DNA from 3 places in the Lacrimispora xylanolytica genome. Region 2 is predicted to be linked to each of the others. Evidence: a T-box and tRNA genes for the amino acid it is inferred to sense, from the RefSeq annotation. Region 2 holds a T-box; the other regions hold tRNA genes.

Region 1 (7,547 bases), 1.9 Mb from region 2:
AAGGGAAGCAAAGGAGCGATCTGGAGCAAATCCCAAAAATAACGTCTCAGTTCGGATTGTAGTCTGCAACTCGACTACATGAAGCTGGAATCGCTAGTAATCGCAGATCAGAATGCTGCGGTGAATACGTTCCCGGGTCTTGTACACACCGCCCGTCACACCATGGGAGTTGGTAACGCCCGAAGTCAGTGACCCAACCGTAAGGAGGGAGCTGCCGAAGGCGGGACTGATAACTGGGGTGAAGTCGTAACAAGGTAGCCGTATCGGAAGGTGCGGCTGGATCACCTCCTTTCTAAGGAAGAAGAAGTAAGGGTTTTATATACTGTTGAGTCTTAAGTTTTCAAAGAATTAATTGAATAAGGAAACACCAAGAGACAAAATGTTTCTGGTGCCGATGCGCTTAGGGGAAACACCCGTTCCCATCTCGAACACGATGGTTAAGACTTAAGCGGCCGATGGTACTATGCTGGAAACGGCATGGGAGAGCAGGTGGGTGCCAGATTATTTATGGGGGTGTAGCTCAGTTGGGAGAGCACCTGCCTTGCAAGCAGGGGGTCAAGAGTTCGAATCTCTCCATCTCCATTCGGTGTTGTTACGAAGCAGGCACTTCGAAAAGCTAACGCTTTTCTCAGTCACGGCGTTCCACGCCTATACAATCACATACAAAACTCCTTAGGAAAGCAAGCTTTCCACACAGTTTTCCATATGATTGTGCACGCTTCTGATTGCATCGCGCATGTACCTTGAAAACCACATATTGAAATATATCTAGATAGAGTCTTCGAAAGAAGACGACATCAAGACATCCGAGGTGTTACATCGAAAGATGTAACCGAATAAAAACTCGTTCAAGTATCGTGACGTACGATATGAGAACAAACCTAAGACCAGAGATACAACGCTATGTATCTTAGATTAGTAGCCCGCACCCGCAGGTGAACATCGAATTGGTTAAGCTAATAAGAGCGCAGGGTGGATGCCTTGGCACTAAGAGCCGATGAAAGACGTGATAAGCTGCGAAAAGCTTCGGGGAGGAGCAAATATCCTTTGATCCGGAGATATCTGAATGGGGAAACCCAACTGAGCAAACCTCAGTTGTCGTATGGTGAATTCATAGCCATACGTCGGGAACCCGGGGAACTGAAACATCTAAGTACCCGGAGGAAAAGAAAGAAAACTCGATTTCCAAAGTAGCGGCGAGCGAAATGGAAGGAGCCTAAACCAGCGTGCGTGCATGCTGGGGTTACGGACTGCAATAAGTGAGACGATTTGTTACCAGAACGGTCCTGGAAAGACCGGCCATAGAAAGTGAAAGCCTTGTATGGGAAAACAATAGTCAGCGAGCAGGATCCAAAGTACCACGAGACACGAGAAACCTTGTGGGAATTCGGGGGGACCACCCCCCAAGGCTAAATACTACTTAGTGACCGATAGCGCATAGTACTGTGAAGGAAAGGTGAAAAGGACCCCGGGAGGGGAGTGAAAAAGAACCTGAAACCCTGTGTTTACAAGCTGTGGAACCACGTTTAAAGTGGAACCGCGTACTTTTTGTAGAACGGTCCGGCGAGTTACCGTTACTGGCAAGGTTAAGCACTTAAGGTGTGGAGCCGAAGGGAAACCAAGTCTTAATAGGGCGAATGAGTCAGTAAAGGTAGACCCGAAACCGGGTGATCTACCCATGTCCAGGTTGAAGCTGCCGTAAAAGGCGGTGGAGGACCGAACGCACATCCGTTGAAAAGGGTGGCGATGAGGTGTGGGTAGGGGAGAAATTCCAATCGAACCCGGAGATAGCTGGTTCTCCTCGAAATAGCTTTAGGGCTAGCCTCGTATTAGTCTGCCGGAGGTAGAGCACTGAATTTCCTAGGGGGCGTCAAAGCTTACCAAAGAATATCAAACTCCGAATGCCGGTCAGATGATGTACGGGAGTCAGACTGCACGAGATAAGTTGGGCAGTCAAAAGGGAAAGAGCCCAGACCACCAGCTAAGGTCCCAAAGTGCGTGTTAAGTGGAAAAGGATGTGAGATTTCAGAGACAACTAGGATGTTGGCTTAGAAGCAGCCACACATTCAAAGAGTGCGTAATAGCTCACTAGTCGAGAGGTCTTGCGCCGAAAATGTCCGGGGCTAAAACACGACACCGAAGCTGTGGAATGTATCGTATGATACATTGGTAGAGGAGCATTCTTACCGCGCTGAAGCATTACCGTAAGGAGATGTGGAGTGTTAAGAAGAGAGAATGCCGGAATGAGTAGCGAGATGGAAGTGAGAATCTTCCAGGCCGAATATCTAAGGTTTCCAGAGTAAAGCTGATCTGCTCTGGGTAAGTCGGGGCCTAAGGCGAGGTCGAAAGACGTAGTCGATGGACAACAGGTTGAAATTCCTGTACCGCATATTATCAGAACTGTGGGGACACAGAACCGAGAGAGAACCCGGGAATGAAAAGACCGGGGCAAGCATTGGACTGGTTAAGTTGGCAAATCCGCTTAGCAACAGGAAGGTGTGACGCGTACCGAACAAAAGTAGGGAAGTCTCTGTAGGGGCTGTCAAGAAAAGCCGCTATTGTGTAATATGTGCCCGTACCGTAAACCGACACAGGTGGATGAGGAGAGAATCCTAAGGCCGGCGGGAGAAGCATTGTTAAGGAACTCGGCAAAATGACCCCGTAACTTCGGGATAAGGGGTGCCTGAGAAATCAGGCCGCAGAGAATAGGCTCAAGCAACTGTTTAGCAAAAACACAGGTCTATGCAAAACCGAAAGGTGAGGTATATGGGCTGACGCCTGCCCGGTGCTGGAAGGTTACGAGGAGGGGTTAGCGGCAACGCGAAGCTCTGAATTTAAGCCCCAGTAAACGGCGGCCGTAACTATAACGGTCCTAAGGTAGCGAAATTCCTTGTCGGGTAAGTTCCGACCCGCACGAAAGGCGTAATGATTTGAGCGCTGTCTCAACAATGCACCCGGTGAAATTGAAATACCAGTGAAGATGCTGGTTACCTGCGCCAGGACGGAAAGACCCCATGGAGCTTTACTCTAGTTTGATACTGGGATTCGGTATTGCATGTACAGGATAGGTGGGAGGCAGTGAATCAAGGACGCCAGTCTTTGAGGAGCCGATGTTGGGATACCACCCTTGCGATATTGGGTTTCTAACCTGCAGCCATTACCTGGCTGGGGGACAATGTCAGGCGGGGAGTTTGACTGGGGCGGTCGCCTCCGAAAGTGTATCGGAGGCGCTCAAAGGTTCCCTCAGAATGGACGGAAACCATTCGAAGAGTGCAAAGGCATAAGGGAGCTTGACTGCGAGACCGACGGGTCGAGCAGGTAGGAAACTAGGACTTAGTGATCCGGTGGTATAAAGTGGGATTGCCATCGCTCAACGGATAAAAGCTACCCTGGGGATAACAGGCTTATCACTCCCAAGAGTTCACATCGACGGAGTGGTTTGGCACCTCGATGTCGGCTCATCGCATCCTGGGGCTGTAGTAGGTCCCAAGGGTTGGGCTGTTCGCCCATTAAAGCGGTACGCGAGCTGGGTTCAGAACGTCGTGAGACAGTTCGGTCCCTATCCGGCGTGGGCGTAGGATATTTGAGAGGAGCTGTCCTTAGTACGAGAGGACCGGGATGGACTGACCTCTGGTGTATCTGTTGGTGATCAACACCATGGCAGAGTAGCCAAGTCGGGAAGGGATAAACGCTGAAGGCATCTAAGCGTGAAGCCCCCCTCAAGATGAGATATCCCATCGCAAGAGTAAGACCCCTTGAAGACGACGAGGTAGATAGGGCAGAGGTGGAAGCATGGTAACATGTGTAGCTGACTGTCACTAATAGGTCGAGGGCTTAACCAGGTTGGTTTAGGTAAGAGGAAGAACGGATGAAAGATATATAACAATGTGTGGTTTTGAGGGTATATGCCTCAAGGATTGCTGAAAAGCAATATTCCTCGATAGCTCAGTCGGTAGAGCAAACGGCTGTTAACCGTTGGGTCGTAGGTTCAAGTCCTACTCGGGGAGCTTTGGCCCCATGGTCAAGCGGTTAAGACATCGCCCTTTCACGGCGGTAACACGAGTTCGAATCTCGTTGGGGTCATTGAATGCCGATGTGGCTCAATTGGCAGAGCAGCTGATTTGTAATCAGCAGGTTATCGGTTCGAGTCCGATCATCGGCTTCACAAAAAAACTAAATACATCTATCAGATTATTATGTTTAGGACCTTTAGCTCAGTTGGTTAGAGCAACCGGCTCATAACCGGTCGGTCCCGGGTTCGAGTCCCCGAAGGTCCACTAGCACTGAACTAAATTTTTGATAATCTGGCCCGGTGGCTCAGCTGGTTAGAGCGCCGCCCTGTCACGGCGGAGGTCGTGGGTTCGAATCCCATCCGGGTCGTTCTGTGCTAACAATGTACAGAGTTTTATTTAGCGGGTAAATAATTTATTTACCAAATTGCATATGGGATCTTAGCTCAGCTGGGAGAGCATCTGCCTTACAAGCAGAGGGTCATAGGTTCGAGCCCTATAGGTCCCATTTCCATGAGAAATCATGAGAATGCCGGCGTGGCGGAACTGGCAGACGCACAGGACTTAAAATCCTGCGGGACTTACCTCCCGTACCGGTTCGATTCCGGTCGCCGGCATTTGCCTGATAAGGCAATTAAGTGAATATGTGTGTGTAGCTCAGCTGGATAGAGCACTTGGCTACGGACCAAGGTGTCGGGAGTTCGAATCTTCTCACGCACGTACTGAAAGGCCCTTGTTTACAAGGGTTCGCATAAGGAAAGCATCCTGTACAGGGTGCTTTTTTTGTGCTATAAATGTATTAGATATGGTATGTGACCTTCTGTAGGGTAGAGTAAATAACTTAAGAAAAGAGGTAGAGGCTGTGATAAATGGCTGTGCAGAATTAATTGATAAAAGTTATTTGGAGAGAGCAGAGAGGCTTGGTGTTGCTCTTTTATGTGATGGTGTGAAGAAAAGCGGTTTGGAAATCTCCAACTGTGGATGTATGGATGCAGGGATCATGCCGGTAGACCGGGGAATGACTATGGTCGGTACTGCTTTGACTGTGGAGACGAGTGAAGGGGATAATTTTCCTATTCATCTGGCAAGCTACAGTACATCTTCGGAAGGATATGTTATGGTGATAGATGGGAAGGGCTATCTGGGTAAGGCATATTGTGGTGATCTCATTATGGCGGCATGCCAGGCGGTGGGATTTCAGGGAATGGTCGTTGATGGATATACGAGAGACAGAGATGGAAACATTGAACTGGGATTTCCCGTATATAGCAGAGGCTTTATGCCAAATGGACCGATAAAAAAGGAAGAAGGAAATGTTAATACAGAAATTATTTGTGGAGGAATCAAGGTTTGTCCTGGTGATCTGGTAGCAGGTGATTCTGATGGAGTGTGTGTGATTCCGAGAGAACACATTGAGTTGGTCTTAAGTATGGCAGAGGAAAAGCTGGCATATGAGTCGAAGAGAAGACGCACCATTGAAGCTTATGGGGAAGCCAAGAAAAATGGTACGGAATTGCCACAGCTGGCACCCCAATGGGTACTTGATATGATGAAGGATCGAATGGGATGATGGTTTTAAGAGAGTCAGGCAGTTTTGACGGGAATTCACTCCTTTACAAAGAAATAAAATGGGTGTATAGTAGCAGTTGTGAGTGGATGCGCTGGTAGCTCAGCTGGATAGAGCGTCTGGCTACGGACCAGAAGGCCGCGAGTTCGAATCTTGTCCAGCGCATGGAAAAGAACAGTTTGTAAGTTATATATAGACTGTTCTTTTTTTATGCCTATTTTTACTCATTGATTTAGAATATAAGGCGTAAAATTATATAAGAGCAGTATAATTTGAGTTTTTATTTCATTGATTATGTGAAAATAAAGAATTATAACTTGAAGAAGAACTTATGTAAAAAATAACTTGATTTTTTTGTTAATTTTATTATACTAAAATAAGAGTGATATATAAAATTCAGGTGCGACGAGGTAACTGCAGACAATGGGTCCAGTGCCTCTTTTTTTATATCAATGGTTAAATGAAACGGATGGGAGACGTTTATGTTAACTCAGGCAGAGATGGTAAAAAGATTGGAGCAGTTTCCAGGAAAAGTTAGCTTTTATTTTGAAAATCTGGTGACAGGAGAAACCATGAGGTATCACGAACAGGCACCGATGATGGCGGCCAGTGTCATTAAATTGTTTGTCATGGCTTCTGTGTTTGAAGGTTTGGAGAGAGAGCTGTTTCAGCCGGATCAGATGTTTGAAATCAAAAGAGCACATTGTGTGCCCTCCTGTGGTGCGCTGACTTATCTTCATGATGGAATTCAGGTGACACTTATGGATTTAGTGACACTGATGATTATTTTCAGTGATAATACGGCTACTAATGTTTTAGTTGATTTTATTGGGATGGAGTCTATTAATGGGACCATTTCCAGATTAGGATTTGAAAAGACGGTACTGCAGAGGAAGATGTTTGATCTGGAAAAATCAAGACAGGGGATTCAAAACTATATTACAGCGGGAGAGACAGGCCAGCTATTGAACATGATATATCATGGAAACCTGGTCAGCAGGTGTGCCAGTGAACGTATGGTGTCAATCATGAAGAATCAGCAGCTTTCTGGGAAAATACCATTTTATTTAAAAGCAATTCCTGACAGGCCGGAGATTGCCCACAAGACCGGAGAGGATACTGGCATCAGCCATGACGTGGGAATTATTTATGGGAAGGTTCCTTTTATTGTTTGCTATTGTGGGAATGAGACGGATACGCCTTGTTTCGAGAGATTTATGGCGGAAATTTCATTGGAGCTTTATCAGGAGCTTAACCTGTAAAAGAGTATACAAATAAAACGTAGAATGATGAGATCATGAAGTGATTGAAATACAGAAGATCACCTGAGAAATGAATCTGTTTCAGGGTGAATATATATTTAGATAACAAGGAGGAACATGAATGAGAAAAAGAAGGATATTAGCAGCTGCCTTAGGTGCAGTTCTTGGGGCTTCCATTGTTTTAAGCGGGTGCAGTTCCACGGCTACTGTGAAAAAGGGAGCAGGAGCCCAGGAAAACGGAGCAAAGGGGGGAGAAACCAAAGATGGCGCCGTGTATACAAAATTATATGGGGCCGAGGCATCAACTCTTAACTACCTGGTTTCATCTTCGGAAGCTGATTATAAAATTGGGGCAAACTGTATTGATACGTTGGTGGAGTATGACAGCAAGGGAAAGATTAAACCTGGGCTTGCGACGGATTGGAGTTATGACGATGCTTCTCTTACCTGGACCTTTAAGCTGAGGGAAGCCAAATGGGTGGATCATACGGGGGCTTCAGTCGGAGAGGTCACGGCTCAGGATTTTGTAGATGCTATGAAATATCAGCTTTCCCCGGAAAATGAAAGTGCCAATGTGCAGAATCTTTTTGGAATCATTGCCAATGCGGAGAATTATTACAATGGCCAGGTTTATAAAGGCGGGCCGGATAAGGATGGGAAGGTGTGGGAGACTGTGGACTTTTCTACGGTTGGTGTAAAGGCAGTGGA
Region 2 (7,547 bases):
ATATGAAGGTGTGGTGCAAAAAAAGGAATATTTCTTATACCAGATACTGTGATGATATGACATTCTCAGGAGATTTTCAGCCAGGTCCGGTGATACGGAAGGTATCTGGTTTTTTAAACGATATGGGCTTTTCCTTAAATCAGGGAAAGACAAGAATTATTTCCTGGGGAAGGAGACAGACGGTTACTGGTATTGTAGTCAATCGAAAACCTAAGGTCTCTCCGGAATACCGGAGAAAACTGCGCCAGGAAGTATTTTACTGCTTAAAATATGGAGCCAAATCCCATATTGCAGTGACAGGAAGAGAGGAACCGGATGAGGAAAGAGAGCGCCGGTATCTTCGTTCCCTTCTTGGAAAGATCCAGTATCTTCTCTATATCAATCCTGATGATATATGGTTTGCAAAAGCAAAGGGAAAAATACAAAGTATACTTGAAACATAAGAGGCTTGTCTGGTATAATAGAAAAAACAGGTGGAGGGAAGATATGAGAACACGATGGAAAAGACTGGCCGCCTACGGGACACGCTGTGCGCTCTTTATTGGAGCCATGATATGGATTCCTGGGTCCCCTGTACAGATTGAGGCAATGGCTCAGACAGACTCTGTAGTTTCGTGGTGTGAGTGGCAGCAGGAACAGGACGGCTGGAAACTTAAAAACAGTGACGGTTCCTATGCAAAAGGTTGTTTTAGTGCAGTGGATAATATATGGTATTATTTTGATCAGGACGGTTATATGGTAACCGGGTGGCAGCAGGTGGGCAATGACTGGTATTATTTTGAGAAGGACGGCCATATGGTCACGGGCCCAGCTTATGTAGGGCAGACATACTATTATTTTGAATCAAGTGGAAAGCTGGATAAAAGCTTTTATGAATAGGATTGACGGAGAAAGAGGGCTGAGCCCTCTTTTCTTTTGTATAAAAAGAAAAATGTCGAAAAATAATTGTACAAATTGCATGACATGCTTGCAATTATACGACATTTTTAGTAAAATATTATCATAGACTTAAATACGGAACAGGAGGAATGTTTATGAACGTGTATGGAACCAAACAGATCCGTAACGTCGCCTTACTCGGGCACGGGGGAGCCGGTAAAACCACCCTGGCAGAAGCAATGGCGTTCGTGACCGGAGCCATCGGCAGAATGGGTAAAATCGTCGACGGTAATACCATCAGCGATTATGACAAAGAAGAGACAAAGAGACAGTTTTCTATCTCCACTTCTCTGATTCCTTTGGAGTATGAAGGAGAAGATGGGCCAATAAAGGTCAACTTACTTGATACTCCCGGGTATTTTGATTTTGTTGGAGAGGTTGAAGAGGCCATCAGTGTGGCGGATGCAGCCGTGATTGTAGTAAACTGCAAAGCAGGAATCGAAGTTGGTACATATAAGGCATGGGAGATGTGTGAGAAGTACAAGCTTCCAAGGCTTTTCTTTGTAACCAATATGGATGACGACCAGGCGAGTTTCAGGGAACTGTTACTAAAGCTGGAAAAGGAATTTGGAAGGAAGATAGCACCGTTCCATCTTCCCATTCGTGAAAATGAAAAGTTCATAGGTTTTGTCAATGTGGTAAAAATGGCCGGAAGACGGTTCACGACCAACAGTGACTATGTGGAATGTGAGATTCCGGAATACAGTCAGAAGAACTTGGGAATAGCCCGTGAAGCTCTTATGGAAGCGGTGGCTGAAACAAGCGAAGAATACATGGAGCGTTATTTTACAGGAGATGAATTCACACTGGATGAGATTTCATCTGCATTGAGAGAGCATGTGACAGAAGGTAATATTGTTCCGGTCATGTTAGGATCAGGTCTTTACGCCCAGGGAGCCAAGATGGTGCTTCAGGCAATTGACAAATACTTCCCATCGCCGGATCACTACGAATGCATTGGCGTGGATATTTCCACAGGAGAACGGTTCACGGCCAAGTACAATGACAACGTATCCTTATCGGCACGGGTATTTAAGACCATTGTGGATCCTTTTATCGGTAAATACTCTCTTCTTAAAATCTGTACCGGCACATTAAAACCTGATTCCGTTATATTTAACGTCAACAAGGATTCTGAGGAGAAGATCGGAAAACTGTATGTGTTAAGAGGAAAGGAAGCCATTGAAGTTTCTGAGTTAAAAGCAGGAGACATCGGAGCCGTTTCTAAGCTTAATGTGACTCAGACAGGAGATACCATAGCACTTCGTTCTGCGCCTATTGTATACCATAAGCCAGAGATTTCAACTCCTTATACTTATATGCGTTACAAGACGAAAACAAAGGGTGATGATGATAAGGTATCCAACGCCCTATCAAAGCTCACAGAGGAAGACTGGACCTTAAAGGTGGTTAATGATACAGAGAACCGTCAGTCCCTTATATATGCCATCGGAGACCAGCAGCTTGAAGTAGCAGTAAGCAAGCTGTTAAACCGTTATAAAGTAGAGATTGAACTGAGCAAGCCTAAATTTGCGTACCGGGAGACCATACGTAAAAAAGTGGAAGTTCAGGGGAAATATAAAAAGCAGTCCGGAGGACATGGACAGTATGGAGATGTTAAGATGTCCTTTGAACCCTCCGGTGATCTGGAAAAGCCATATATCTTTGAAGAGACAGTCTTTGGCGGAGCGGTGCCGAGAAACTATTTCCCGGCTGTTGAAAAGGGCGTGGCAGAATGCGTGCAAAAAGGCCCGCTGGCAGCGTATCCGGTGGTTGGCATCAAGGCAACGCTTCTTGATGGTTCCTATCATCCTGTAGACTCCTCAGAGCTGGCCTTTAAGATGGCGGCAACCATGGCCTTTAAAAAAGGCTTTATGGATGCAAATCCTGTTCTGTTAGAACCCATCGCTTCCCTGAAAGTAAGAGTTCCTGATAAATTTACAGGAGACGTTATGGGAGATTTAAACCGCAGAAGAGGCCGTGTGCTTGGCATGAATTCCGATCATCACGGAAAACAGATCATCGAAGCGGATATACCGGTTTCCGAGATGTTTGGTTATAATACAGACCTTCGGTCCATGACCGGCGGAATGGGTACCTTCGAATATGAATTCAGCCGTTACGAACTTGCGCCTGGTGATATCCAGAAGAAAGAGGTGGAAGAGCGGGCAGCAAAGGTTGATAAGGGAACGGTATAAATCAATAAAATCCTAAGAATTATTTAATTAGGAGGCGGCATATTTATGCCGCCTCCTGCTGTACTTTATAGATTTTGATTCCTCTGCAGAATTGCGCTTTTTCCTTGGCTGTGATAAACTATTTTTAATTAGCAGGAGGTAGAAGCAAAATTGGAAAACAAAAAAATGATAGTAAAAGCATTTTCCAGAATCGGCATCGGGTACGGAGCATTCATAGCCACAACTCTTTTGTTACAGCTTGGTTTTGGAACCGTCGTAGGGGTATTGCAAATATTTGGAATTAATATTCCCTTGGGTAACTGGTACGTATTCTTTAGTTCTTTGGCTAATTATGTGGTGGGAGGTGCCATATCGTACCTGATCATCCGGGATATGCCTGTGGCTCAAAGAGCGAATTCAGAAAGAGCCAGCCGGAAAATGCTGCTTGCAGGCTTTTTGATCTGTATAAGCGCCTTATATCTTGGGAATCTCATTGGGCTGGCATTGATGAAGGTTATTTCAGTTCTGCAGGGAAGGCCCATGATAAATCCTGTGGAGGAGATCTTAAACGGTTTAAGCGGCTGGGCTATTTTTGCCGTTATGGTAGTGATGGCACCTGTATTTGAAGAAATTCTGTTCCGTAAGATTTTAATTGACCGGATTCGGTTATATGGTGACAAAGCAGCCATACTCGTATCAGCGTTTATCTTTGGACTGAGCCATGGCAATTTTTATCAGTTCTTTTATGCATTTTTTCTTGGCATTGTATTTGCATATATTTATATACGGACGGGAAGACTCCGTTATACAATCCTTTTTCATATGGCAATCAATTTTATTGGTTCCATCGTTGGGTTAAAGGTTCAGGAGGTTCCATGGCTGATTGCTTTTTATTCTCTTATCATGCTTATGGCAGTAGCTGCCGGAATCGTAGTATTCTTCCAGAACCGTAAAAATCTTATCTTTCAGTCAGGACCTTACGAGACCTGGGGGAAGGGGAGTGTTCGAATCTTATTCTTAAATTTCGGAATGATTTTCTTTTTTCTGATTTCTACTGTAACCTTTGTTCTTTCGCAGATATCAGGGTAACGGTAAAATTCGGTTGACACAATTCTCCAATTATGTTACATTTACAGTTAGCATAAATACAGTGATTAGGAATAGTAAGCGGTCTGAAACATGCAGAGAGCCGGCGGCAGGTGAGAGCCGGTTGGGGAGGACAGCCGAACTCGCCTTTGAGTAGCATACTGAAGGAAAAACATTTTTTGTGTAGGTATTGCCGGACACCCGACCGTTATAGCGGGAGGATATGAAGCTCATATCCGTTTGAGAGCATACGAGTATTGTATGAAATAGAGTGGTACCACGCGGATGAACCTGCGTCTCTATGGCTGATTTTTAGATGGCCTGAGGCGCTTTTTTTATTGGTTCCCCAGGCATCAGATGAAAGGGTTATCCCTTGTTAAAAGGAGGAAATGTTATGGCAGCATCTTACAACCATAGCGCCATTGAAAAGAAATGGCGGGAAAACTGGGCAAAAGCCCCTATTAATGTGAATGATGGAAAAAAACCGAAATATTATTGTCTGGATATGTTTCCGTATCCGTCAGGCAGCGGCCTTCACGTAGGTCACTGGAGAGGATATGTAATCTCTGATGTATGGAGCCGTTATCAGATTTTAAAAGGACATTATGTCATTCATCCCATGGGCTGGGATGCCTTTGGACTTCCTGCGGAAAATTATGCGATTAAGATGGGAGTCCATCCAGCAAAGTCTACAGCAGAAAACGTTTCCAATATCAAACGCCAGATCAATGAAATTGCAGCAGTGTATGACTGGGATATGGAAGTGAATACGACGGATCCGGGATTCTATAAGTGGACCCAGTGGATCTTTGTTCAGATGTTTAAAAAAGGACTGGCTTATGAAAAGGAATTCCCGATCAACTGGTGTCCTTCCTGTAAGACAGGTCTTGCCAACGAAGAAGTAGTAAACGGCAGCTGTGAACGATGCGGAACGGCTGTAACGAAGAAGAACTTAAGACAGTGGATGTTAAAGATCACTGCTTATGCAGACAGATTGTTAAATGACTTAGATAAGCTTGACTGGCCTGATAAGGTTAAAAAGATGCAGTCTGACTGGATCGGCAAATCCTATGGTGCTGAAATCGATTTCAAGGTAGAGGGAAAAGAGGACGCCATTACCGTATATACCACAAGACCTGATACCTTATTTGGTGCTACCTTTATGGTATTGGCACCAGAGCATGCACTTGCTGCTTCCCTTGCCACTCCAGAGAAAAGGGAAGCGGTAGAAGCATATATTTATGATTCTTCCATGAAATCCAACGTAGACCGTCTTCAGGACAAAGAAAAGACAGGCGTCTTTACAGGCAGCTATGCCATCAATCCTTTAAACGGTGCCAAGGTGCCAATCTGGCTTTCTGATTACGTCCTTGCTGATTATGGTACCGGCGCTATTATGTGTGTACCGGCTCATGATGACAGAGATTTTGAATTTGCAAAGAAATTTGAGATTCCTATTGTTCAGGTCATTGCAAAAGACGGTGAAGAAATCGAAAACATGACAGAAGCTTATACCGATGCCAGCGGAATCATGATCAATTCCGGAGAATGGAATGGAATGGAATCTTCTGTTCTTAAAAAAGAAGCTCCTGCCATGATCGAAAAAAGAGGCCTTGGCAAGAAAACCGTAAACTTCAAGCTTCGTGACTGGGTATTCTCCAGACAGCGTTACTGGGGCGAGCCAATTCCCATCATTCACTGCCCGCACTGCGGCAATGTGCCGGTGCCGGAAGATCAGCTTCCCCTTACCTTACCAGAGGTAGAAAGCTATCAGCCTACCGGAACTGGTGAATCACCTCTGGCAGATATTGAGGAGTGGGTAAATACCACTTGTCCTCAGTGCGGCGGCGCAGCAAAAAGAGAGACCAATACCATGCCTCAGTGGGCTGGTTCTTCCTGGTATTTCCTTCGCTACGTAGACAGCCACAACGACAAGGAGCTGGTATCCAGAGAAAGAGCAGACAAATACCTTCCAGTAGATATGTATATTGGTGGAGTGGAGCATGCTGTGCTTCATCTTCTGTATTCCCGTTTCTACACTAAATTCTTAAATGACATCGGAGTGGTAGATTTTGATGAGCCGTTTGTAAAGCTGTTCAACCAGGGTATGATTACCGGTAAGAACGGCATTAAGATGAGCAAGTCAAAGGGAAATGTGGTTTCTCCTGATGAGCTGGTTCGTGATTATGGCTGTGACTCCCTTCGTATGTATGAGCTTTTCGTTGGTCCGCCAGAGCTTGATGCAGAATGGGATGACAGAGGTATCGAGGGTGTGAGCCGTTTCTTAAATCGTTTCTGGAATCTGGTTTCTGAAAGCAGTACAAAGGATGTAGAGCCAACCAGAGAGATGATCCGCCTTCGCAATAAGCTGATCTTTGATATTGACCAGAGATTTAACCAGTTTAACTTAAATACAGTCATATCCGGATTTATGGAATACAACAACAAATTTATCGAGCTTGCGAAGAAAACGGGTGGCATTGATAAAGAGTCTCTTAAGACCTTTGTGGTTCTTCTTGCTCCATTTGCACCTCATATCGGAGAAGAATTATGGAGACAGCTTGGCGGAACCGATTCTGTTTTCCATGCTCAGTGGCCGGAATGTGACCAGGAAGCCATGAAAGATGATGAAGTTGAAATCGCAGTACAGGTAAATGGTAAGACAAGAGCCTTAGTAACGCTTCCGGCTGACGTATCAAAGGAAGATGCAATTTTAGCAGGCAAGGAATTAATCGCTGATAAGATGACAGGAACCATTGTGAAAGAAATTTACGTTCCAGGCAGAATCATCAATATTGTTTGTAAATAATCATCAGAGATAGAACGTCATTTATGAGATAAGGACATTTTAAGCTGTAAGCATATGGCTTAAGATGTCCTTGTTTTTTGCCTTATTTTTCTTTGAGTCTCAAGGGGTACTGTAAAATTTTTGGCATTTTTTAGGAAATTATTGCATGAAAATAAGATAGGAAGTATAATTGAACTGGCTGTCAAGGATTGCATTAAAATCCGGATAACATACGTTTGATTTCATTTAATATGTAAACATGTGGGAGGGTACGAATGAAAACATTACAGGACTTGGAGAAGATGAAGGATGTAAGTAATAAATATTTTGTCAATCAATACGAATACTATTTTGAGTGTCTAAAGGATCGTTACAGAGCAAAGCAAGGCGGACTTGACATGATAAGAAATGAACTTAGCAAATGGGATAAAGAAGCTCAGCTTTATATGATAAATAAATTGGTTGATGATTTTTCCAGAAGCGGTATGTATTGCGATGAGAAGGAGCTGTTTGGCCTGTTAAATGAGAATTAAGGGATAGGGTATCATTGCCATATC
Region 3 (7,547 bases), 1.1 Mb from region 2:
TGGCTTTGTTCATATTCCTGTTGGAATAAAAATGTCTGCTGTGTTTCAGGAAGACCGTCTCTGCGAGGAATTTACGCCCATGGAAAACCTGATCATGACAGTTCCTGGCTACTCCAGAGAGCATAGAGAAAAAGCAAAGGAAATACTTCTAAATCTTCTGCCGGAAGAGTCTCTTCTACGGCCTGTGTCCACCTTAAGCGGTGGCATGAAGCGGCGGGTCGCCATTGGAAGAGCCTTATTTGTTCCTTCTGATGTAATACTAATGGATGAACCATTTACCGGACTTGACCATGGGACAAAAGAAAAGGTAATTCGCTATATCAAGACTTGTACCAGAGATAAGCTGGTAATTATAAGCACCCATCATTCAGAAGATGCGGCCCTATTTGATGGAACTTTGATCCACGTATGACAAATAAAAATCCATAGTTCCAATGAAGTGTGATGTTAGTGAAATAACAATATAAAAACATTAATTAAGGGGAAAACATAATTAACAGGATAATCAGAACTAATAGGAAAACACAAAATACCCCTATACAGGACTTTGTCTTTATGGACCTGTATAGGGGTATTTGATTTAGTATTATTAAAAGAAATTTTATTCATTTACTTGCAGAGCTGTTTAGTAAAACCTGGTCTTATTTCAGCTTTAAGGTCTTAATTGCTGCTTCCACCTGATCGATTACTGCCTTGTCATCAGACTCAATGGTGCCTGCTGCACTGATATACTTCTTTGCTGCTGCATCATAGGAACCGCTGATAGCAAAATAACGAACTCCATCCTGTGCATTCTTATAGCGGACTGCGTAATCGAATTTCTGGCTTCCGTTGCTTCCATTTTCAACGTTATAGCGAACAAATTCCATATCGTCTCCACGGTCAACCAGCTTCTTATACTCTTCCATGGTTGCAGGATAAACCTCTCTTGCACCGTCTGCGTCGTCACCTTCTACATAAGTAACTTCCAGAATATCGTTTCCATTGGGTGAGGTAAATGAGGCTACGCTCTCATCTCCATCTTCATCTACACTCCAGTTAGCAGGAGGTGTAATCTGATATTTTCCTGATACTGAGGTAAATACGCCGGAATTGATGCTTCCAGCATCTGCAGAGGTTACCTGCACATAAGCTGTGGTCTCCTCAGTCTCACCTTCCTGTGTATCATCGCTTGCTGCTTCAGATCCACTGGTTTCTCCTTCTTTTGTCTCCCCTGCCTTAGTTTCAGAAGATGCTACCGTAGCGGAAGCTTCTTTGGAAGATTCCTGCTGCTTTGTATTATTCTTAGATCCACAGGCGGTAGCTGCTATCATCACTGTCATGGCCAGGGCAATCACTGCCAACAAATTTTTTCTTCTCATGTTAATCACTCCTTATAATCAGTCTTATTTCCGGTGACGCTCTGAATTATATCATGGAAAAAAAGAAAAGTATAGGGGATTAAAGGAACTGAAAGAAACCCCAAAAATTCTTAATAATTTTACCAACTTATTTGCCAGTTTCCAGGTTAAGCAGCTCTATCTTAATAGGAAGTCCGCCTCCGTAGCCAACCAAACTGCCATTTGCACCAATGACTCGGTGACATGGAATTATAATTGAAATAGGATTGCGATTATTGGCCATTCCTACTGCCCTGCATGCCTTGGGATTTCCAATGGCTACCGCAATATCCTTGTAGCTTCTGGTTTCCCCATAAGGGATGTCTAACAGAGCATTCCAGACCTTCTTTTGAAATTCCGTGCCCTCCGGCTTAAGAGGCAGATCAAATGATTTTCTCTTCCCATCCATATATTCTTCCAGCTGAAGCGCTGCCCGTTCCAACAAAGGGGTTCTTTTTTTAATCCCTTCCAAAGGCTCTTTCACCAAAAATTCCAGCCCGGTAATTGCTTCTTCATCGCATATTATAGTAAGAGCTCCTACTCTGCTTTCCATGGTGTCCCAGTATTTCATAAGTAACATCCCCTTTCTCTCTCGTCCATTTATTCTCTGGTTTCATTATATCACAGGTGCCTTAAAATACTACTGAAATTCCCATATCAGGCAATTCATCCATTTGTTTTTAAACATTTCTTATAATTCCTTTCGAATCTTTATGAAATGTTTATGCGCAGGTCAAACTTCCGTCACAATTTCCAGATATACTAATAAATGTAAAGGACCCCACCTTTTAATATTGACTTTTTATTTTTCATACTCAACCGGCAGGAACAAGAAATTGGTTCTGCCGGTTCCTCCCTTTTCTGGGATAAAATCCTCAAAAAACCACGTAAATTCAAGCTTTTTAAATAATTTGAATTTTTTTCTAAATTATTGTTGACAAAAGTATTGCCATCAGATATAATAACTCTTGCGTTGCTGATGAACAGCGAAAAACAAAAACGCGAATTACCTTCGGGGTGTGGCTCAGCTTGGCTAGAGCGCCTGGTTTGGGACCAGGAAGTCGCAGGTTCGAATCCTGTCACCCCGACTGAGATAAAACTGTAAAAGTTATATTCTCTCAAACACTTTTGCGGGTGTAGTTCAATGGTAGAACACTAGCCTTCCAAGCTAGATACGTGGGTTCGATTCCCATCACCCGCTTTTGAGTCTGTAGCTCAGTTGGATAGAGCAACGGCCTTCTAAGCCGTGGGTCGGGGGTTCGAATCCCTTCAGGCTCGTTTCACATTTCTAACCAAGATGTGGAATTATGGTGGGTATGGCGAAGTTGGTTATCGCGCCAGATTGTGGCTCTGGAGGCCCAGGGTTCGAATCCCTGTACTCACCTTTCCCTTATAGGGAATTTTTTTTTATCAGGAGTTTTAATTGGGCTATCGCCAAGCGGTAAGGCACAGGACTTTGACTCCTGCACTCGTTGGTTCAAATCCAACTAGCCCAGTATGGGATACTAGCTCAGGTGGTAGAGCACTTGACTTTTAATCAAGTTGTCCGGGGTTCGAGTCCCCGGTGTCTCATGAATAAAGAAAGACGGATTCTATTGACAGAGTCCGTTTTTTCTTTCCCTAAACTCCTCTCTCACCCTATTTTTATAATTACAATTTATAATTCTTGACAATTTCTACTTCCAATGGTATCATCTATATTGTTGTCAGCGGGTATGGCGGAATTGGCAGACGCGCCAGATTTAGGTTCTGGTGGGATACCGTGCAGGTTCAAGTCCTGTTACCCGCATGTCAGGTAAACGGTGAAAACACCGGATTTCCTTGTAAACACAAGGGGTTCCGGTGTTTTTTTATTGGTTGGATTAGTTAATCCCTTCCTATTATAATATAGGAAAAGAAAAATTAAATATTAATCGTTGTAAAAATATGGAAATATTTTCATATAGCTTAATCCTTATTGCGGCTTTACAATCGTTATATAATTTTCTGGGAGGTGATAATTTGAAACATCGAGTAAAGAAAACCGAGAAACAGTGGGCCGATGAATTTGACCAGCTACAAGCCGCAAGCATGGAAATCAAAGCCCCCTCTGCTCCCCCCGGAGAATTCGAAAACATTCTAAAGGAGATGAATCGAAGAGGGATCAAGCCCAGAATCCGGGAAGAGCTGGAACACAGGAAGTAAAAAGCGGTTACTGGCTTAATAACCGTTTGTACATTTCACTGGGATCCAGCTTTCCGTACCCCCAAATATTGTTGGGATACGTCTGATTTTCGTCACGGGCTGCTTCCCTGATGATCAGACGGTTAACCTGATTCCCTGTTACAGCAGTATAATTACCTTTGCTGTAGGCCCACTCCATGATAGTGGCAGCTACTCCAGTTGTATGAGCTGCTGCTGCCCCAGTTCCAGTGATGGTCCCATACCGGCCTTCTGGTATGGCACAGGGAATCCGGTAGCCAGGTGCACCAATATCTGGTTTCACTATACCAAGTCTCGTATACCCTCTTCCTGATTCCAGGAGAATTTCCCCAGTTTGCTGATTATATGCTGTGATTGTTAAAGGATGTGCCGAATCACCGGCTGCTGTAATGGTTGTATTGGGGTCAGAGTTTATAAAGAAGGTCTCATTTGATATTAAATTGCCTGACGGAAGCCAGCAATGAAATGAAAATGGCTCCCCTGTCATACTTCCAACTCTGAAATACCATGTTCCAGATGGAATATTTCGAAATCTCAGCAGTATAAGCTGATCTCCTGTCTCTTCCTCAAATAATATATTATTTACCCAAATCTCTCCATTGACCGTCTGATATGTAATTCTCTGACATCCTTCTACGGTTGGATTTATGATCTGAGAGGTTTCATAGGTAGGTGTTGTAATCTCTATAAATAGACTGGAAGGTATGTAGGGCCAGATTTCCATCATAAATTCCTGGTCAATTCTTCCCACAGAAAGCTGAAAGCTATTATAGAAAGGAGCAATGTCTGTTCTGTTATAATAATGTCTCTGATTATTTCCCTCATTGCCAGCCGATACGACCACACCTGTCCGCGGAAGCTGTACCAGATAGTCCAGATACGAACTTAAAGGCCCTCTCCCATCATGACCGCCCTGGCTGCTGCCTAATGCCAGACAAATGACAATAGGACGGTTTAACCGGCTTGCCACACCTGTCAGGTAGCGGATACCAAGCATGATATCTGATTCCTGATAGCAGAGAGCATTTTGAGGGACAAAAAATACTTCTTTTAAATTCGCCTTAGCCTCCTTTAATTTGACAACGACCAAATCTGCCTCTGGGGAAATCCCTGCAAAATTATGGGCATCATCCCGACGGCCTGCCATAATACTTGCAATGGCAGTTCCATGACCTATGGTATCCACAGATGGAACCAGAGTCAGTGGCTGATCTGAGATTAAAGCAAAGTTAATCAGTTCTCTAGTGTATTCTGCACCAAAAGTAAATCCTCTTGGTGGTACACTTCCTTCCTGCGTCTGATCCCAGATAGAAATGATTCTGGTGGTCCTATCATTGTGCGTAAAGACGGGATGACGATAATCAATTCCCGTATCCACCACACCTACAAGAACACCTCTTCCATACATAGTCGTATCCTGAATTTCCTGTAGTGCTTTTACATCAGGCTCATCACAGCTTACGGTGGATTCTAAAGTGAATAAAGCAGGAAACAAATGATAAGAATTTTTTCCCAGATCACATGGCTCCATCTGGTCCTTTGGAATATGAACCAGGGAAGTTAAATCATTAACGGGTGTAATGTTATCGCCTGTATTATAGGTGGGTATCAATGCATTATTGATAATAAAATCATAAAATCGATTGTCCAGAATCTTCTCCATGCATCAGCCTCCTGTCTTTTAAAGGAAGATATGATACAGTTTATGCGGTGAACCGTCGGATATGAGCAGAAGAATTCAACCAATGCCTTAGAATATAACGGCAATATGGTACAAACATCACTATTCATTTTATTTAGGCGTAAATAACTTTTATTTACAAATTTTTTTATTAAAAAGATAAAAATTTACTTATTTTACTTTACTTAAACGATTTCTTGCGTTATAATTTATATAACTCTTCTTAGGAGTGCCGTATTTCCCCAATCCTGCGGTGCTCCATTTTTTATTGTCTTTTTCCAAAAGCATACATTTCCCCTTATTTTTCATAAAAGTATCAAATTCTGCATCCCTTCCCCATATGATGATTTTTTTCGTCTTTTTTTACAAACTATTTCATTAGTTTTAAATATTCTGGTTTCACAAACTCTTCATAATTCTATCAAATATTAGACACACTTTTTTCTTATATTAATATCTGAAAACAGGCCCATGTGACCTTTTAAATAGACTTTTTTTCATACCTGCCGGCAAAGTAATTTTGCCGGCTTCCTCTATGTTATGGACCGCAATTATCAGGAGATTTTTAAAGCAGGTTGGCAATAACCGAGTTGTTGCTGTTTTTTCATCATGATACAATGGGAATATTGGACATCATGAAGCCGCAGCATGCGGAGAATGGAGCTTTTATGAAAAAACATTATGAAAAAATTCTATGGGACTGTGACCTTTGGGTCTCTCAGGTAATCCATTTTCAGGTTACAGACCCTTCCAGTGAATTCTATGGAGGATTCAGAGACCATGACGGTCTGGTAGAGCCTAAATATGCCATCTTCCAGGTTACAAATATGACTGCAAGCTTCTTAAACAGCCAGAGCCGTTATTATGGAAGCAAGGACATCTATAGCAGAATTACCATTGCCCTGGATTACATAAAAAGAGGTCAGAGAGAAAATGGATTTTTTGACCTCATTAACTGCAACTTTTATTCCGGAGCGGATACTGCTTTCTGCCTGGACGGGCTTTTGCCTGCATATTTGTATGTAAAGCGGTTATTAGAAAATGAAATAGAAAGTCCGGTTCAAATGGATTTACTGGTTCCTTTGAAAGATACGATGGAAGCCATTTTGATTAAGGGCGGAAAGGCAATGATTGGAAGTGGATTTCATACTCCTAACCACCGCTGGGCCATTGCTTCTGTTCTTCAAATGCTTACTTCCATCACTGGGGATGAATCCTTTCAAAAAGGCGCGGAAGTATTTATGGTGGAATTTTGCGACTGTAATGAGGATGGAGAATATGCGGAACGTTCTGCTGGGGGATACAATTTAGTAAACAATAACGCTATGATTATGCTGGCTCTTGCAACGGGTGATGATTCCTATTATGTGCCTGTAAAGCGGAATCTCAATATGATGCTTACATACATAGAGCCGGATCAGAGTATCTTTACCAACAACTCTACAAGACAGGATCGGGGGGTGAAAGTTTATCCCGTTGGATATTATCTAGAATACCTTTATATGGGTATTATATTTGAAAATGAGACCTTTTTAAAGGCTGCCTGCTCTATTATGAATATTGCGGAAGAGAAGCAAATTAGCATGGAGGGTTTTCTTATTCATTTCATGCTCATGCCAAAGCTGTTAGAGTTTGAATATGAAACTTGCGGGCTTTTAACAGACTATTGCCGATATTATAAGGATTCTGGTATCGTTCGATTGCGCAGAGGAGGTTATTCTGCTTCTATATTAAATGGCAGTCCTACCTTTCTGTTCTTCCAGCATGGGGATTTTTCTGTGAGCATGAAAATTGGGGCGGGCTTTTGTGAGCATCGGTATTTTACTGCTCAGAGCATTACCAGTGTTTCTGAAACGGGAGGCTTTCAGTTAAAAGAGACGAAAACTGGCTGGTATTATCTTCCCTTTGATGAGCCACAGGATACTACGGATTGGTGGAAAATGGACCATACGAAACGAGATAAACTTTATGGCCCGGATATGATTTTTGATATTGTAATAGAAGAAGCTGAAAATGGGATTGATGTGAAGATAAAAACAGAGGGAATCGACCGGGCGCCTCTACGGGTTGAATTGGCCTTTGATGGTGGGTGTCGGTTGGAATCTGAGCATTTTATTGCTGAAGGGGTTAAGGGCGGGGGTATGGTAGCCAAGGCTGGCACTGTGACCGCTACAAAGGGGAAATATGCCATTACGGCTGGTCCTGGGTTTGGGGAACATAATTATGTGGCTGGGAAGTTTGGAAGCCAGAATCGCTCCAGTGAGTGCTTTACTGTTTATTTTACG

What was found. A T-box is a leader RNA that pairs with one kind of tRNA and senses whether it is charged. The one in region 2 lies ahead of leuS (leucine--tRNA ligase), so its partner is inferred to be a tRNA-Leu.
Region 1: it encodes a tRNA-Leu, which carries the amino acid that the T-box ahead of leuS (leucine--tRNA ligase) is inferred to sense. The anticodon was not compared.
Region 3: it encodes a tRNA-Leu, which carries the amino acid that the T-box ahead of leuS (leucine--tRNA ligase) is inferred to sense. The anticodon was not compared.

The regions. Positions count from the first base shown of each region.
Region 1 covers NZ_CP113524.1:730,598-738,144, forward strand. The annotation lists rRNA gene OW255_RS03485 (16S ribosomal RNA) at 1-292, shown strand, start outside; rRNA gene rrf (5S ribosomal RNA) at 385-502, shown strand; tRNA gene OW255_RS03495 (tRNA-Ala) at 510-582, shown strand; rRNA gene OW255_RS03500 (23S ribosomal RNA) at 950-3,842, shown strand; tRNA gene OW255_RS03505 (tRNA-Asn) at 3,935-4,007, shown strand; tRNA gene OW255_RS03510 (tRNA-Glu) at 4,012-4,083, shown strand; tRNA gene OW255_RS03515 (tRNA-Thr) at 4,090-4,162, shown strand; tRNA gene OW255_RS03520 (tRNA-Ile) at 4,204-4,277, shown strand; tRNA gene OW255_RS03525 (tRNA-Asp) at 4,307-4,380, shown strand; tRNA gene OW255_RS03530 (tRNA-Val) at 4,446-4,518, shown strand; tRNA gene OW255_RS03535 (tRNA-Leu) at 4,542-4,627, shown strand; tRNA gene OW255_RS03540 (tRNA-Arg) at 4,657-4,730, shown strand; gene OW255_RS03545 (RraA family protein) at 4,873-5,580, shown strand; tRNA gene OW255_RS03550 (tRNA-Arg) at 5,669-5,742, shown strand; gene OW255_RS03555 (serine hydrolase) at 6,060-6,839, shown strand; gene OW255_RS03560 (peptide ABC transporter substrate-binding protein) at 6,961-7,547, shown strand, end outside.
Region 2 covers NZ_CP113524.1:2,653,493-2,661,039, reverse strand. The annotation lists gene OW255_RS12470 (reverse transcriptase family protein) at 1-443, shown strand, start outside; gene OW255_RS12465 (hypothetical protein) at 487-879, shown strand; gene OW255_RS12460 (elongation factor G) at 1,035-3,137, shown strand; gene OW255_RS12455 (CPBP family intramembrane glutamic endopeptidase) at 3,288-4,205, shown strand; T-box leader at 4,258-4,506, shown strand; gene leuS (leucine--tRNA ligase) at 4,597-7,011, shown strand; gene OW255_RS12445 (hypothetical protein) at 7,266-7,523, shown strand.
Region 3 covers NZ_CP113524.1:3,750,228-3,757,774, forward strand. The annotation lists gene OW255_RS17425 (ABC transporter ATP-binding protein) at 1-412, shown strand, start outside; gene OW255_RS17430 (hypothetical protein) at 642-1,361, opposite strand; gene OW255_RS17435 (methylated-DNA--[protein]-cysteine S-methyltransferase) at 1,489-1,950, opposite strand; tRNA gene OW255_RS17440 (tRNA-Pro) at 2,393-2,467, shown strand; tRNA gene OW255_RS17445 (tRNA-Gly) at 2,510-2,580, shown strand; tRNA gene OW255_RS17450 (tRNA-Arg) at 2,584-2,657, shown strand; tRNA gene OW255_RS17455 (tRNA-His) at 2,689-2,764, shown strand; tRNA gene OW255_RS17460 (tRNA-Gln) at 2,804-2,875, shown strand; tRNA gene OW255_RS17465 (tRNA-Lys) at 2,879-2,951, shown strand; tRNA gene OW255_RS17470 (tRNA-Leu) at 3,089-3,168, shown strand; gene OW255_RS17475 (hypothetical protein) at 3,381-3,563, shown strand; gene OW255_RS17480 (S8 family peptidase) at 3,571-5,244, opposite strand; gene OW255_RS17485 (hypothetical protein) at 5,931-7,547, shown strand, end outside.